2 regions of the Methylophaga sp. UBA678 genome follow, and region 1 is predicted to be linked to the other one. Evidence: predicted binding sites of a transcription regulator. Region 1 holds the regulator's gene; the other holds the start of a gene.

Region 1 (8,558 bases):
CTGTTTGCATACGGGCAATCGCGATATCACGCGTTTTACCATAGGCGATCATTTTACCAATCAGCGAGTCATAATTAGGTGGAACACGATAACCACTGTAAATATGAGAGTCCATACGGATGCCGGCACCGCCTGGTGCATGATACGAGGTTATTTGTCCCGGGCTAGGCATAAATGTACGAGGATCTTCCGCATTGATACGACATTCAATGGCATGACCGCGCATGACAATGTCTTCTTGTTTGATAGAAAGTGGCTCACCTGCAGCAATACGGATTTGCTGTACCAGTAAGTCAACATCCGTTACGCGTTCAGTGACCGGATGTTCTACCTGGATGCGGGTATTCATCTCGATGAAATAGAATTCACCATCCTGGTAGAGAAACTCAAAGGTACCTGCACCACGGTAACCAATACGTACACAGGCTTCCGCACAAATTTTACCCATGCGGTCACGCATTTCTGGGGTGATACCAGGAGCAGGTGCTTCCTCGACCACTTTTTGATGGCGACGTTGCATTGAGCAGTCACGTTCACCTAAGTGGATAGCATTACCATGTTGATCGGCAAGTACCTGAAATTCAATATGGCGTGGGTTTTCCAGGAATTTCTCCATATAAACCATACCATTACCAAAGGCCGCTTTCGCTTCACTACGAGTTAATGCAATGGCGTTAAGTAAATGTGCTTCGCTGTGAACTTCACGCATACCGCGACCACCGCCACCGCCAGCGGCTTTGATTATGATGGGATAGCCTATTTCACGAGCCAGACGTAAGTTGGTTTCATCGTCATTGCCAAGCGGACCATCAGAGCCTGGTACACAAGGCACGCCAGCTTCTTTCATGGCTTTGATTGCTGACACTTTATCGCCCATTAAACGGATAGTTTCAGCACGTGGACCAATAAAAATAAAGCCGCTTTCTTCAACACGCTCTGCAAAGTCAGCATTTTCAGATAAGAAGCCATAACCTGGATGGATAGCGGTGGCATCAGTGATTTCTGCAGCACTAATTAAAGCTGGAATGTTCAGGTAGCTTTCATTCGACGGGGCAGGGCCAATACATACTGTTTCATCTGCCAGTAAAACGTGTTTTAAGTCACGGTCAACAGTTGAGTGAACCGCCACTGTTTTAATACCGAGTTCCCAACAGGCCCGCAAAATACGCAAGGCGATCTCGCCTCGGTTAGCAATAACAATTTTATCGATCATAATTTGGTTTAATCCACAATTCAGAGTGAGCAATAGCTATTTAACGAATAGCCCGCGTTACTGTTATTCGATAATGACTAGTGGCTCATCAAACTCAACAGGATCACCATTTTCAACCAGAATAGCTTTTACTGTGCCACTGCGATCAGCTTCGATTTGATTGAACATCTTCATCGCTTCAATAATGCAGATGACATCGCCAGCCGAAACGGATTGTCCGACTTCAACAAAAGGCGCAGCTTCCGGCGAAGATGAGCGATAAAACGTACCGACCATAGGTGAACGCACGGCATTGGCTTCATTTACAGCGCTGCTTGTTTCTGCAACAGCTGGCGCGGCTGCAGGTGCTGCTGGTGCGGGAGCCGGAGCGGCATAGTGTGTCGGTGCTGGCGTGCTGTAAGAAATAGCAGCTGAATGTTGATTACGACTAATGCGTACAGACTCTTCACCTTCTGAAATTTCAATTTCAGATACGTCAGATTCCTGAATCAAATCAATCAGTTTTTTAATTTTACGAATGTCCATGCTAAAACCTTATATTTAGTCGTTATGAGTTTAGTTGTTTGATTGCGGCAGCCAAAGCTAATTCATAGCCTTGAGTGCCGAGCCCGCAAATCACACCGACTGCTATATCTGACAGGTAGGAGTGATGGCGGAATGTCTCGCGCGCGTGAATATTAGAAATGTGTACTTCGATGAAAGGAATTTTGACCGCAGATAAAGCATCACGTAAAGCCACGCTGGTGTGTGTGAATGCCGCTGGATTAATGATGATAAAGTCAGCCTTCCCTTGAACTGCATGAATTTTATTAATCAGTTCGTGTTCTGCATTGGATTGAAAAAAATCGAGTTGATGTGAAGCTGTTTTTGCGATGACATCCAGGCGTTGGTGAACATCGGCCAGCGTATCTGCACCATAATGTTCGGGCTCGCGTGTCCCAAGCAGATTGAGATTGGGGCCGTTAAGCACAACAATATTCGCCATTACGATCCTTCAATTAAGGGTCAAAGATAATAGGCGGAATTGTGCACCAGCAGACTGATGATGTCCAGTTTGTCGAAATAAAAAGCGGCTTTTTGTTGCTATTTTCGCCGAAAAGACGGCTTTCTGAGCATTTCTATGGTTGACTCGCCATTTGGCGAATATGGTCTAAAAAGGTGTCAGCTTTCACAAAGCCAACAAGTCGGTGTTGTGACAGTTCTTGGCCTGTTTTATCGAAAAACAGCATGGTGGGAGGTCCAAACACACGCAGTGCTTTGAGCATTTCTTGATGCACTTGTGTATTTTCTGTCATATCCAGTTGCAGTAATGTGTAGCCTTTCATTGCTGCAAGCACGTCAGGATCTTGGAATGTTGTTCTTTCCATGGTTTTGCATTCCGTACACCAGTCAGCATAAAAGTCCAGCATTATGGGTTGTGTTGTGGATGCGAGACGTTGGTTAAGCTCGTCGAGATCAGCAATTTGAGTAAAAGCAAGGTGCTGAGTTTCTGCTGATTTGCCTGAGCTACTGACTATGCCGTGAAGAGGTTGCCAAACGTTTTGATTACCACTTGCACCGCCTACCATAAGCAATGTGCCATATATAAAGAGTATTAAGCCCAGTCCTTTATTAAGCTTGTTGAAATCTGTTGCATCGATATCAAGTCGGTTAAATGCACCAAGATAGACAGCTGAAACGATCAATAAGCCTCCCCATAAGCTCATGGTCAGCCAGCCGGGAATGATCCGTTCCAGCATCCAGATAGCTAAACCGAGCAGCAGTACACCAAAAATTGATTTGATAAAGAGCATCCAGTTACCGGCTTTGGGTAAGAGCTTACCAGCAGAAGTACCGATAATCAGAAGTGGTATACCCATGCCGATACTCAGCGAGAATAAGGCGAGACCGCCGAGAACAGGATCAGCATGCTGTCCGATAAAAATTAAGGTTCCGGCCAGTGGTGGAGCCAGGCAGGGACCAACAATCAAGCCCGACAATAAGCCCATTACAGCCACGCCCATCAATTTGCCACCTTGTTGTTTGTGACTGAGTTGATGTAAGCGATGCTGTACTGAGTGAGGAAGTTGAAGTTCGTATAAACCAAACATGGATAAAGCGAGGATAACGAATAGCGCACTAAAAGCGCTGATTATCCATGGGTTTTGGAACATCGCTTGTAAATTTTCACCCAACAAGCCTGTCACGACACCAGCGATTGTATAAGTGACAGACATGGCCAACACATACACTAATGATAAGGTGAAGGCTCTGCGTGTAGTGATATGCTCTCCCTCACCGACAATGATGCTGGATAAGATTGGGATCATTGGGAAAATGCAGGGTGTAAATGCCAGTAGCAGACCCAGACCGATAAAACCAAGGATGATTTGCCCCAGATTTTCCTGCTCGAGTTTTTGAGCGATACGGTCTTGCTCGGTAAGTTGGCTGGCAGCAGGCGGGTTGATACCTTGAATATCTTGTTCTACAGCGCCACTTATGGCGGGTAAAGCCAGGTCGATTTGTTGTTCGGAAGGCGGATAACAGATGCCAAATTTTTCAGAGCACCCCTGGAAAAGGGCCTTCAAGGTGAAGGTCACGGCTTCCTCCGGTCGTTGCTTTATCGGAATAATGACAGATAGGGCGTCATGATAAACTTCGACCAGACCAAAGGTCTCATCCTGTTTGTTTTCTCCTGCAGGAAAACTGATGTTGCCAAGCTTTATCTTGTCATTGCCGATGACATCAAACTGTAGTTTATCGCGGTATAGGTAGTTACCTTCCAGCACCTTCCAATGCGCCAAAATACTGTTGGCATCATTCACTTCTGCTCGAAATTGAAACGCCTCTTCTACAAGTGGCGGAACATCGTCGTTGTTACTGAAACCTAGACCATCAAAAAGGCTGCTGCGCGCATGTGCATTAAAAACGCTTAGCAGAAGTATAAAAAATAAAAATTTTTTCATCAGTCTCAAATGCTTGTCAGAAGGTTGTATAACTAGACAATCATAGCAGGCAATAGTTACATCAGTCTTGTTTGGGGTATGCCTTGTGTCACATTGCTGTAATAATTGCGCCGTTTTGGGTCGTTAAAAACGGAATGATCGTGGAAATCAAAGACATCCATAAAATTGAAAAACAGGCTTACAAGAAGAGTCATGGCGAATTAACCAGAATCGGCATGGCCCTTTTTTTTATGGTGGCCGTCTTAGGGTATAGCTTCATCACCAGTGGTGGTGTGCCTAATAATCTTTTTCTGGCGATAGCCACTGTTTTTGGCGCCTATATGGCCATGAATATTGGTGCTAATGACGTAGCCAATAATGTTGGCCCTGCGGTCGGTTCCAAAGCATTGACGATGACCGGCGCTATCATTATCGCGATGATCTTCGAGGCGAGTGGCGCCATCATTGCTGGTGGCGATGTGGTTTCCACGATTAAAAACGGCATCATCGATATCGATAAGTTTGGTCAGCAGAGTGACACGTTTATCTGGGCCATGATGGCAGCCTTATTAGCGGCTGCACTTTGGTTGAATATGGCGACTTTTGCTCGGGCGCCCGTCTCCACCACACACTCCATTGTCGGTGGGGTAATGGGGGCAGGTATTGCTGCTGCTGGATTTGAGATAGTGAACTGGGGCACGATGGGCGCCATTGTAGGATCGTGGATCATATCCCCTGTGATCGGTGGTGTCGTAGCTGCTGCCTTCTTATTTGCCATCAAAAAAACCATTATTTTTCAAGAAAATAAAATAGCTGCATCACTGAAATGGGTGCCCGTTTATGTCTCGATAATGGCATGGGCTTTTGTGACGTATTTGGTGTTAAAAGGTCTGAAGCATATTTGGCCGAAATTCTTAACCCTAATCAATGACTGGTTCTTCACCGTAGAAATCGTTGACAAACCAACTATGCTGCAAGCATCAACCATCGGCTTGATTCTGGCGATTATTTCATTTTTTCTAGTCAAAGCCTCATTGCGCCGTCGTTTGCCGAAATTAAACAATGATCGTGAAAGCATCAATATCCTGTTTACTATTCCGCTGATTTTTGCCGCAGCCTTATTGAGCTTTGCGCATGGTGCGAATGACGTTGCGAATGCGATTGGTCCGCTTGCGGCTATCCATGATGCCGTAATGACAGGAGGCATTAATGCTAAAGCAGGTATACCTTTTTGGGTAATGGCCGTAGGTGCTTTTGGTATTGCACTTGGCTTGGGACTCTATGGCCCGAGATTGATTCGCACAGTAGGCGGCGAAATCACTGAGCTCGATCAAATGCGTGCCTTTTCAATCGCCATGGCTGCTGCCATCACAGTGATTATTGCCAGCCAGCTTGGCTTACCGGTCAGCTCTACACATATTGCTATTGGTGGTGTGTTTGGGGTCGGTTTTTTACGCGAATGGATGGATAAGTCGAGTAGTCTGAAGCAGGAAATTGAGCGCGACAAACAAGAAATACAAGAAGAAAAACGTTTATTGAGTGCTTTACGTAGCGAGCTCAATATGCTGTTGGATAAAAAGCAAAAAACCGCGGCAGATTATCAACGTATCACACAATTATATAGTTCGATTGACCGCGAAAAAGATACGCTGAAAAAAGCGAAGAAAGTACTGAAGAAAGAAAAGAAAAGCTTATATGTCAAACGCGACATTGTAAGAAAAATTATTACAGCCTGGTTAATTACGGTGCCAGCGGCAGCTGTTTTATCGGCGTCATTATTTTATATGATTAAAGGAATTATGAATTAAAACAGGGATGTATGTGTTGACATAAAACTGTCATATAGCCACAGCTTCTGTTAAGAATCTGTGGCTTTTTTATTTTTTGATGGGTTTAATCCGTTGTTATGACAATAAAAATCACGCTTGTTACTAAAATGTCATAATTCAGAGGTAAGATAGCCCTTAATTATCGAAGCAAATAGTTGGACGAATTTTATGGCTACAAGCGTATTAGTGGTTGAAGATGATGCTGCCATCAGAGATATGTTGTCGTTTACCCTTAAGCAAGCAGGTCTAAGTTGTGTCTCAGTAGGTGATGCCGAGTCAGGTCTGGATGTCTTAAAAAATGATCAACCGGACATGATTTTATTGGATTGGATGTTACCCGGCATTGATGGCATAGAATTTATTCGTCGATTGCGTGCAAATGAGTTCCTGGCGAATATTCCAGTTATCATGCTTACCGCTAAAGGTGAGAGTGAAGATATGGTCAAAGGCCTGGCGGTAGGGGCTGATGATTACGTCAATAAACCTTTTTCTCCCCCCGAGCTGATTGCTCGCATCAAAGCGGTATTGCGTCGTTGCCAGCCACCAGAAAATGAAGATGCTCAGAAGTTACAGTTTGCGAATTTGGTACTGGATACAAAGAGTCACCGGGTGACGGTAGATGATGTGCGTGTTGAGTTAGGCCCAACCGAGTTTCGTTTACTGCACTTTTTTATGAAAAATCCTGAACGGGCGTATGGTCGATCGCAGTTACTCGATTACGTTTGGGGAGATACGGTATACATTGAAGAACGCACAGTCGATGTCCACATTCGCCGATTACGCAAAGCGCTGGAACCAACAGGTCATGATCAGTTTATCCAGACCGTCAGAGGTGTTGGCTATCGTTTTTCAGTCGATTAAGCGAACTGAATCATGCAATGGGATAATTGGCGACTGCTAACGCTTGTCAGTCTGGCAGGTTTTGTTGGGCTTTTGTTTGGTCAAATGATGGCTTTTATGTTTGTGGCCTCTTTGGCTTACGCTTTGTGGCTGCAGCATAATTGGTACAAACTCTGGTATTGGTTACAAAAACCTAAAAAGCGGCGCTCCCCCAGTGCGGAAGGCGTGATTGATGATGTTTGTCGTCAAATAGAACAAATGCGCCAACAAAACAGCAATCGCAAGAAAAAAATGACTGATTACCTCAAGCGGTTTCAGTCGGCTACCGCTGCCTTACCTGATGGCATTGTTGTTCTTGGTGAATATGGTGAGGTGGATTGGGCAAATCAGGCCGCCCGGGAATTATTAGGTGTGCGCTGGCCGCGTGATAATCATGTCAGGATTAATAATCTGATTCGCGAGCCTGCTTTTCAACAGCTTCTGGAAAATCATATTCATCTGGGCGGCACAGCAACAGTCAAATCACCCCTAAACGAAGATATTCAACTAGAGGTGAAATTAGTCAACTACATGGGATCAGGCCGGTTATTGATTGCTCGTGATATCACCCAAACAATCAAGCTACAGCGAATGCGGCGTGACTTTGTTGCCAATGTATCGCATGAACTAAAAACCCCGTTAACGGTATTGCGTGGATACCTAGAAGCATTCACAGAGGACACAGATTCGGAGCAGTGGAAGATGGCCCTCCCTGCTATGCGCCAGCAGAGTGAGCGCATGCATATGATGATCAAAGATTTATTGGTACTGTCGCAACTGGAAACAGGGGAGAAGTCCTTACGCAGAGTGCCAACGGATGTTGAAAAATTACTGCATTCAATTATCGAAGATGCCAAAGCATTGGAGCACTTTCATGACCATCAATTTAGCCTTAACCTAGAAACTGATAAATGGCTTGTGTGTGATTTAGGTGAAGTACGCAGCGCAGTATCAAATCTGGTCTTCAATGCTGTGAAATACACACCAGCAGGCTGCTCAGTGACACTGAGTTGGCGTGAAACTGACAATGGTGTGTGCATTGAGGTGGCTGATGAAGGGGAAGGGATTGCCGCTCATCATCTGGAGCGGTTAACAGAACGATTCTATCGTGTTGATAAAGGTCGAAGTAGTGACGCGGGTGGCACAGGACTTGGGCTCGCCATAGTAAAACATGTACTTCAGCGGCACGGTGCCAAGCTCATCATCAATAGTGAGCTTGGTAAGGGTAGCAGCTTTAAGTGCTGTTTCCCTGAAACGTCTGCGGTGGAGAAAATTCCGGTCTAAGTCGCTGGCAAGTAAACAATATTGCCGTTGTAACACAGTTGTCATATTACTTTCATATGCTTGTCACACGAAAAACTCATACTACCTAGCGCTTACGTTAATAACGTTGCTTTTTTTCTTATAATCTTTGGGAGTTGAACACTATGTTCAAGAAAAACCTTGCTCTGCTAGGTGCTGCAATGACAATGGCTTTCTCGCCGCTGACATTTGCGGGTGATGTCGATCCTGCTTTACCTGACTATGAAAAAGTGAGTGGTATTTCAGGTAGCTTGTCGAGTGTTGGTTCAGACACGTTGGCGAATTTGATGACCATGTGGGCCGAAGAGTTCAAACGTGAATATCCAAATGTCAGTATTCAAATTCAGGCTGCGGGTTCTTCAACAGCGCCACCTGCCTTGACTGAAGGCACGTCTAATTTTGGTCCAATGA
Region 2 (8,558 bases), on a different contig from region 1:
CTATAATGAGCTGCTTGATTGGTATGGTGAGGCTGATAGTAAAGAACTTAGAGTGGCAGCCAAATTATTGTTAGTTGCTTTGGAAAAGTTTGCTATTCATGGTGGTAATCAGTGGCATGACCTGGTCAGTGAATATATCGATATTCTTCGTAAAGATCCGGAGAAGTTTCAAAGAATTATTGAATCCAATCGCGGTGAATTAAAAGAAAAAACGTCTACGACCCGTTATCACTAGCTAATTTTTCAAAAAAGATTGTCTTTTTTGCTCGTCTTTCAGCAACTTGGCAAATTTACGTGTTTGTTTTGGCAGATAAATAAAATCGTCGACTAATGATTTCTTACGACGTTTTTTGGTCAGTTCAGCAGGCTCGAAAAAATGTCTGGCATTCTCGTAAGACAACACAAACGGCTGATAGCCCTCATGCATCAGTAAATAACTCATGATGAGTGAACCTGTACGATGATTGCCTTCCAGAAACAGTTGAGGCTGACTCAGTATATTGGTGAATAAACCGGCCGTTCGCTTCCAAATATTGGTGTGTTGATTGAGTGCCAACCAGTCCATAAGCTGACCAATACCACCATTACGTGCTGCGTAGAAGTGGGCTTTTGTTGCTTTAAATTGATGTTGAGATTCTTCTTCAGATATTGATGAAGTGTGATAAAGCACTATGTGATTAAGTTCTAACAGTAAATGTGAATTACCCATGGCGAAAAGATCAATGTCATTCGCCAGATAAAAATCTATCTTGGCGTAGCCGGCAACAATGTTTTCAATCACTTCATTAGATGGTGGTGTTCTCTGAACGGTGAGGGTTTTATTAATCTTATCAAAGTGTTTTTGCGTATCAAGCAGACGTGATCTGACAGCGCTAATATTGAGTCGAGCAATATTGCCTGTCAGATCATGTTGTGTCGCACTGTGAACAGCATTAAGTGATGATGAACCCATAATAATGGTTTAGATTAACTAAACTCACCTCGCACATACTGTTTGGTTAATAACTGTTGAGGATCTTCAAAAATCTTTTTGGTGTCGTCCATTTCAACCAGATAACCAGTACGGCCACCTTGTGAAATATCTACACCCAGAAATGCTGTTGTATCAGCCACACGCATGGCTTGTTGCATATTGTGTGTGACTAAAGCCACGCTGTAGTGTTGTTTCAGTTCTACCATCAACTCTTCGATCTGACGCGTGGCAATCGGGTCTAGAGCTGAACAAGGTTCATCCATTAATAACACATCAGGTTCTGTGGCAATGGCCCTGGCAATACACAAACGTTGTTGCTGACCACCTGATAAAGATAATCCGCTGTTTTTCAATTTATCTTTGACATCATTCCAGATAGCCGCACGTTTTAGTGCTTTAACGACCATCTCTTCCTCATCGCCTTTGTAACCGTTTAGTCTCAGGCCAAAGGCAACATTATCGTAAATGCTCATAGAAAAAGGATTAGGTAACTGGAACACCATGCCGATATAACGTCTGACGATGACTGCATCGACCTTTTTGCTGTAGATATCATGTTTGTGATACTGGATATGACCTTCAAAACGAAATGAGTCGATCAGATCATTCATACGATTCATGCTGCGTAGAACGGTACTTTTTCCGCAACCTGATGGACCAATAAAGCCGGTGACTTTATTTTTTTCAATAGGAATAGTGGTGTCTCTGACCGCTCTGAAGTCACCATAGTAGATATTTTTTACATGGCAATCTAAAACAACAGGGCCTTTTGGCACGTACTTTTCAGCAATAAATTCAGCGGTATCGATTTGCATATTCATAGGTTTTCCTTACGTTATTCTTTAAATTTCGATCTGCCGACAACGCGGGCCAGAATATTGAAAAAGAGGACGAGTATTACAAGTACCAGAGAGGCTGCCCAGGCAAGCTCAATCTGATTCTCAAACGGCATGCCGGAGAAGTTGTAAATCAAAATGGATAAAGAGGCTGTTGGCTCTGCCAGTTCAGCCATGTAGTAATTACTAAACAAGGCAGTAAACAGTAACGGAGCTGACTCACCCGCGGCACCTGCTACAGCCAATATCACACCGGTCAAAATGCCGGGTAATGCTGTAGGTAAAACCACTTTTAATATGACTTGTGTACGCGTACACCCCATGCCAAACGCAGCATCTTTCATTTTTTGTGGTACTTGTTTCATGGCTTCTTCTGCTGCCAAAGTCACCGTAGGTAACATCAGAACAGCTAAGGCCACACCACCCGCCCAGGCAGAATAAGTGCCGGTTGTAATAACGATAACGGCATAAACAAAGACACCCGCCAGGATTGAAGGAAAGCCTGTAAGTACCTTGGCTAAAAAGCGTGAGATGGTTGCTATTTTGCTGGAAGGGTTAAGTATTGATAAATACAGTGCTGCCATGATTCCAATTGGAATACTGATGGCCGAGGCAATACCCACCATAGTTAATGTACCGACAATGGCGTTACCAAAGCCACCACCCATTTCAAAACCAGCGGGTGGTAGGGCGGTAATCGCTTCCATATCCAGTCTGGCGCCACCTTGAGCGAGCAGCATATAAATCACTGAAAAGAGGGGAATACTGGCTAAAACAGCTAACAGCCAAACTAAGGTTGTCAAAAAATAGTTTTTTAATGCTCTGACTTCAAAAATATTTTTTTCCAGAGCCGGTAACTCAATTCTTGGTGGCAACACCTGCTCTTCTAATTGTATTTGACTCATTTTTTACCCTCAAACTTACGCATGGTGTATTGCTGTACTGCCAAACCGACAACGTTGACCATAAAGGTGATGACCAGTAGAACCAGTGCGGCATACATTAAAGCCTGTATTTCGATTTCACCTGCTTCAGGGAAAGTAGAAGCAAGAAGTGACGCTAAGGTATTGGCCGGAGCAAACAGTGAGACATCGATATTGTTGACGTTACCAATCAACATGGCGAGCGCCATGGTTTCACCAAGAGCGCGACCGAATCCAAGCACTAAACCAGCCAAAATGCCGGAAGAGGCTGTAGGGAGCATTACTTTTAAAATGACTTCCCACTTGGTAGCACCCATACCGTAAGCGGCTTCTTTCACTTTGTAGGGGATACGGCGGAAAGCATCTGCAGAAATCGCTGCTACGGTAGGTAAAATCATAATAGCGAGTACCAATGCCGCAGGAGCAAGACCTGGACCACTCAACTCTGTGCCAAATAGGGGAAACCAGCCTAAGGTGTCATGTAACCACTCAGCGCCAGGTCTTATCAATGGAATCAGTACATAAATGCCCCATAAACCATAAACAACAGAGGGGATAGCTGCTAACAATTCGATGACGGTTCTGAAAATCATTTCGAACTTAGCGTGTACAAATCCTTGAGTCAGGAAGATCGCTATTGAAACACCTAATAAACCACCCAGAAGTAAAGCTAAGAGCGAACTATATAATGTGCCCCAAATTTCAGGTAACACACCAAACACCCCTTGGTTGGTATCCCATGTAGTACCAGTAATAAAGCCAAGGCCATGTGTTTTGATGGCCGGTAATGCCTGTGAACCTAATTCAAAAACGATATAGGCAACCAAAAGGACAATGGATAGGGCGCAAAAATAAGCAAAAGAGCGAAATACCGAGTCTTTTAAGTAATCCGTCGATGATGGCGGAGCAGACAGTGTTTTATCACTACTGGCTTCTTTAAATGGATCGTAAACCATGTGCGTTCCTATCAATTATTCATTCGTGTTTTTAAACATGTTTTATGGCGTGTAAAAACAGAGAAAATGCTGCAAGGACTTTCCAGCCTTGCAGCATTTTTTATCTCAGTTTTCAACTGATGTGATTACTTGATCATTTTCGCTGCGTTGCGAACTTTCTCAACCACGTTTTCAGGTAGTGGGATATAACCCATTGCTTCAGATGATTCTTGACCTGTTGTTACCATGTACTCGATTAAGTCACGTAAAGCTTTTGCTTTATCATCTTCTTGATCTTTGTAGACCAACAACCATGTGAACGAGGCGATTGGGTAAGCATCTTCACCAGCAGGGTCAGTAGACCAAGCACGTAAATCAGGTACATCACTACCTGGTAAATTACCTTCTGGGAAGGTTGTTGTTGCTAATGCGGCAGCACCTGTTTCACCACCGGCTTCAACGAATTTACCTTTTTGGTTTTCAAGAATAGCGGTTGGCATTTTGGTTAATTTTGCAAAGCCATATTCAATGTAACCAATTGAACCAGGCGTTTGTTTGATAGTCGCTGTCACACCATCATTTTTTGGCGCTTTAACGATTAATGCAGAAGAAGGCCAGTTAGGTGATTTAGCTGCACCGATAGTTTCTTTAAATTCTGCATTGATGGCAGACAAGTGATTGGTGTAAACATAACTTGTACCACTTGAGTCAGAGCGAACGACTACAGTGATTTTTTCGTCAGGTAATTTAACACCTGGGTTGGCTGCTTGGATTTTTGGGTCATTCCATTGAGTGATTTTGCCCATGAAAATCGCTGGGTAAACATCACGTGGCAGTTTTAATTCTTTAACACCTTCCAGGTTGTAAGACAGAACCACTTCACCGGCTGTCATTGGTAACAGAATTGCACCTTTTTTGACTTGCTCGATTTCGCTGTCTTTCATCGCGGCGTCACTCGCTGCAAAGTCAACTGTTTCATTGATGAAATCACGAATACCTGCGCCACTACCTTTAGATTGGTAATCTACACGCACACCATCAGTTTGCTTGCTGTAATCTTTAAACCATTTGTTATAAAGAGGGGCTGGAAAACTGGCACCAGAACCGTTCAACTTCAGTTCGGCATGTGCAGCAGTTGATGACATCGCACCAACAAGGGCAGTGATAAGAAAAACTGACTTTGCATTTTTTGCAAATAGTTTCATAGAAACTCCTGACTAGTTAATTAAGCAATAAAAATCTTTAACTCGAACAGAGTATCGGTCTTAAGTTAAAGATTTATGACAAAAGCAAATTTAGTCAGAATTTTTTATATCAGTAGAAGGTTGTATCTAATAATTTATATTAAAATCAATTATCTATAGATCTTTTTGCTTATTAATAATGTATCAATGTCAGTTTTTTTAATTCGTCTCTTTTCACAAAATGGATAAATTAAAGTGACATTATGACTAAATAGAGCGTCATTATTAGGGACTCTATAGTCTTAATAGCAGTATTGTTACTTCTACTGAATTGCAAACATAAGTAATCTGAAGGCAATCCAGACAAAGCCAATAGTTGTAATAATAAAGCTCAATGCTGAGAATATTTTCCAGATAGTTTTATTCCAGAAATAGATATCAAAAGCGGCAATCACAAAAATGGTTGGGTTAGTGAATCCGCCAATGGCGACACAAAGACAGGCGAACTTTGATAACTCAATATCGGCCCCAGTCGCAGCACCATAAAAAACCTAAGCTGAATAATGCCATGAGTGCATAATCTACGTGAGCCCTGATCATGGTTTTGTAATCGACTAAAAAGTCGCCGTCTATCCCTTTGATGGGAAACCATCTGGCAAATGTCATTAACCATGCCGATAGAATCAATGCTGCAATCATAGCAACAGCACCTATTAATAAAACATTCATTTCTCTCTCCTTTGTATTGGAGAGCATATTAAAAATGATTACATAGCTGGCTGCAGCTGATAATTACCCCAGATTTTCAGGTAAATAGCCCATTATCTCTACATAGCGGTTAGTCGCATGCGATTGGAGCTTTGTGTCGCTAGAGGAGCGGAGGGGAGTTTAGTAGAAAAAGTAGCACCATTAGCTCTCTCAATTTGAACGTCGAAAATAGTTTTGTTTCGGCTTTTATGATGGTGGGATTCAAACATTCGCTAAGAAACATGACATGACTCGAACAATGCCCATTTTTGCTACTGAGATATAAACGCTGCCATTAAACTTATTGCTCACATTGTGATTTTTTTCATGGAGTTAATATGCGTTTTTCTTATTTTTTTATTCCTTTAGCATTTGCCTTACCTAACTTAGCAAGTGCCAATACTTGTGAAGTAGAAATTACTGCGGGTGATTCATGGTCATACAACACTAAGACAATCACTGTGCCATCTGATTGTGATGAATTTACTGTCAATTTCACGCATACAGGTAAGCTATCTAAAGATGGGCTTGGTCATAACTGGGTATTAGCCAAGACTTCAGATGTGAATGCCATTGCTCAAGCCGGTGCACCAGAAGGGCTCGAAAATGATTTCCTTCCAAAGAATGATGAGCGTGTGCTCGCATTCACACCGATCATCGGTGGCGGTGAAAGTGCCTCAACAACCTTTAAAACGAGTGTGTTAAATAAAAATGAGGACTATAGCTTTTTCTGCTCATTTCCTGGTCACACATTTATGATGCGCGGCACCGTGAAACAAGCAGAATAAAAATACCTTTCAGCTTCCTCTTGTATCCCCTGTTATAAAGGTGTGGTGGTTTGCCGCCCACCTTTATCTTTTTATTTAATCGTCAGCTTTTCTATTTGCCATCCCCACTAAGTCAATTTTCATTGACAGAACTCCTTCGCTACATTCATCAAGACAAGCACCGCAACGAGTACAATCACTTGAAGTAACGGATAAGGCTTGTTTTGACACTACAGGGGCCAGTACATGTGGTTCAGGACAAACAGCAACGCAACGTGAACAGCCACGGGTATCACAGCTTTCTGTTGGTGTGGATGTCACTTTGAGTCGACCATAGCGTCCTAAAATGCCATAGAAAGCACCTACTGGGCACAGATGGCCGCACCAGGCACGACGACTGACAAATAAATCAAACAAAAATAAAGCGCCGAGCAGCATCGCTCCACTTAAAGAAAACCATATTAACTCTCGCTGGAATCGTGTAATAGGGTTCACTATTTCCCACGCCAAGGTCCCGCCTAAAAAAGAAAGCACCAGAGATAAGGCTAAGATCCAGAGTCGTAAATGACGCGATAAATTCATATTGCCTTTAATATTGAGACGTTTACGTAACCAATAGGCTAAATCAGTCAGTAAGTTGATGGGACATACCCAGCTACAGTAAAGACGACCGGCTAAGAAAGCATAAAACCCTCCGACCAGTATCGCCCCCATAAGCGCGGGCAAGGCAATAGGGGAACCTGCAAAAAAAGACTGGAGAAGAATAAAAGGATCGGTCAGTTTGAGTTGTTCAAACCAGAGACTAGACGATAAATTGCCATCAGCAATCTTGCCATAACCCGGTATTGCAACAATAAAGGCAAGTAAAATGGAGATTTGTACGATACGGCGCATCAACAACCAGCGATGCCGATAGAGGCCACGCTTCAGACGATGTAACATACTTAGCTCCTCCCAACGGCATTCCTGCCAGACAGGCCTAAGCCCAGTTCGCGTGGAAGTACGCGAATGGCCGCTTCAGACAAGACACAATGTTTTTCACAGGTGCCGCATCCAGTGCAGATGTCTGAATGCACGGTAGGAATCATCAATTTTCCTGCCTCAGTCTGGATAGGTTCAATGGTGATGGCTTCATCACGAATGGGGCAAACTCGCCAGCAAATACTACAGGTCAAACCTTTGTAATTGAGGCAGGTTTCATGGTCAACAAGTACAGCGACGCCCATATCCGCTTTTTTTATATCGGTCATATGGCGATCAAGTGCACCGGTCGGGCAGGCCTTGGCACAGGGAATATCGGTGCACATCCGGCACGGTTCTTCTCTGGCTACAAAATAGGGCGTGCCTTGTGGAGCAGGATCGGCCCAACTGGCTAACTTCAGAATATCGTAGGGGCAGTCTTCAACACATAAGCCACATCGTATACATGATGAGTCGAAGTCCAGATCCGGCAATGCGCCTGGTGGGCGAAGCGCTTCTGCAGCGCGTGCTGGACGGGATAGAATCATGGATTGTCCAATGATGGAACCCACCAGTACCACTCCAAAACGTTTGAATAGATGACGAAAGGTTTCCCGCTTTCCGGGATCGTCTAATTGATGGTTAGTGTCTCGTTGATTTTCTGCCATTAGTACCTCCAGCAGATAAACAGCAAATATCAGGGAGCTACCGTCATTTCGGCTCTGATAACCGGATGTATCCAGCATTGCAAAAGGTAATCACCGGCTGCTGGAATAGTCAAGCTGACGGTTTCTCCCGGAAGCTGTACGCCTAAGTTCACCACTTTGCCATCGGGGTAGGTGACATAAATACTGTGTGCGATATTCGCTTTGTTATGAATCAGTAGTTTGTCATTGACTTGCGGGGTAAAGTGCCATTCATCGAAATCGTGATGGGTCAGCGATAACTCTCGAATAATCTGTTCTGAGTCGCTTGCTTGTTCGGCACTGGCAACGGGTAGAATGAGCGTACTCATAATGCAAGCTATAGTCATGAGCCAAAGTGTTACTTGTCTGTTCACGTATGCTACTCCTCGGGTAATTCGGGTGGAGAAAGTGCTAATGGACCACCATTTAAGGTTTTCAAAAAGGCAATCAGATCGGCTTTTTGTTGTTCAGTTAGTTCAAATGGCGACATTTCTTTAGACAGGCTGGGACGTTTGAGACCACCGTCTTCATAATGTTTGATCACTTG

Evidence for each region. Region 1 encodes PhoB, which activates phosphate uptake and scavenging genes when phosphate is short. Its sites were predicted from a motif close to GNNTGTCATAAAACTGTCANAT; they were not measured.
Region 2: pstS (phosphate ABC transporter substrate-binding protein PstS) is a predicted target of PhoB. The motif match lies at 4,935-4,956, and genes of this name have one in related genera.

Annotation. Positions count from the first base shown of each region.
Region 1 covers NZ_DBNG01000018.1:105,265-113,822, reverse strand. Annotated here, with positions in the region: gene accC (acetyl-CoA carboxylase biotin carboxylase subunit) at 1-1,213, opposite strand, end outside; gene accB (acetyl-CoA carboxylase biotin carboxyl carrier protein) at 1,277-1,738, opposite strand; gene aroQ (type II 3-dehydroquinate dehydratase) at 1,761-2,198, opposite strand; gene dsbD (protein-disulfide reductase DsbD) at 2,332-4,158, opposite strand; gene B3014_RS10060 (inorganic phosphate transporter) at 4,299-5,945, shown strand; gene phoB (phosphate regulon transcriptional regulator PhoB) at 6,135-6,827, shown strand; gene phoR (phosphate regulon sensor histidine kinase PhoR) at 6,840-8,129, shown strand; gene B3014_RS10045 (PstS family phosphate ABC transporter substrate-binding protein) at 8,273-8,558, shown strand, end outside.
Region 2 covers NZ_DBNG01000024.1:113,809-122,366, forward strand. Annotated here, with positions in the region: gene B3014_RS12335 (hypothetical protein) at 1-235, shown strand, start outside; gene B3014_RS12340 (hypothetical protein) at 236-952, opposite strand; gene pstB (phosphate ABC transporter ATP-binding protein PstB) at 967-1,788, opposite strand; gene pstA (phosphate ABC transporter permease PstA) at 1,809-2,714, opposite strand; gene pstC (phosphate ABC transporter permease subunit PstC) at 2,711-3,688, opposite strand; gene pstS (phosphate ABC transporter substrate-binding protein PstS) at 3,814-4,872, opposite strand; gene B3014_RS12365 (hypothetical protein) at 5,368-5,580, opposite strand; gene azu (azurin) at 5,937-6,386, shown strand; gene napH (quinol dehydrogenase ferredoxin subunit NapH) at 6,462-7,307, opposite strand; gene napG (ferredoxin-type protein NapG) at 7,310-7,993, opposite strand; gene B3014_RS12385 (hypothetical protein) at 8,023-8,340, opposite strand; gene mauG (tryptophan tryptophylquinone biosynthesis enzyme MauG) at 8,391-8,558, opposite strand, start outside.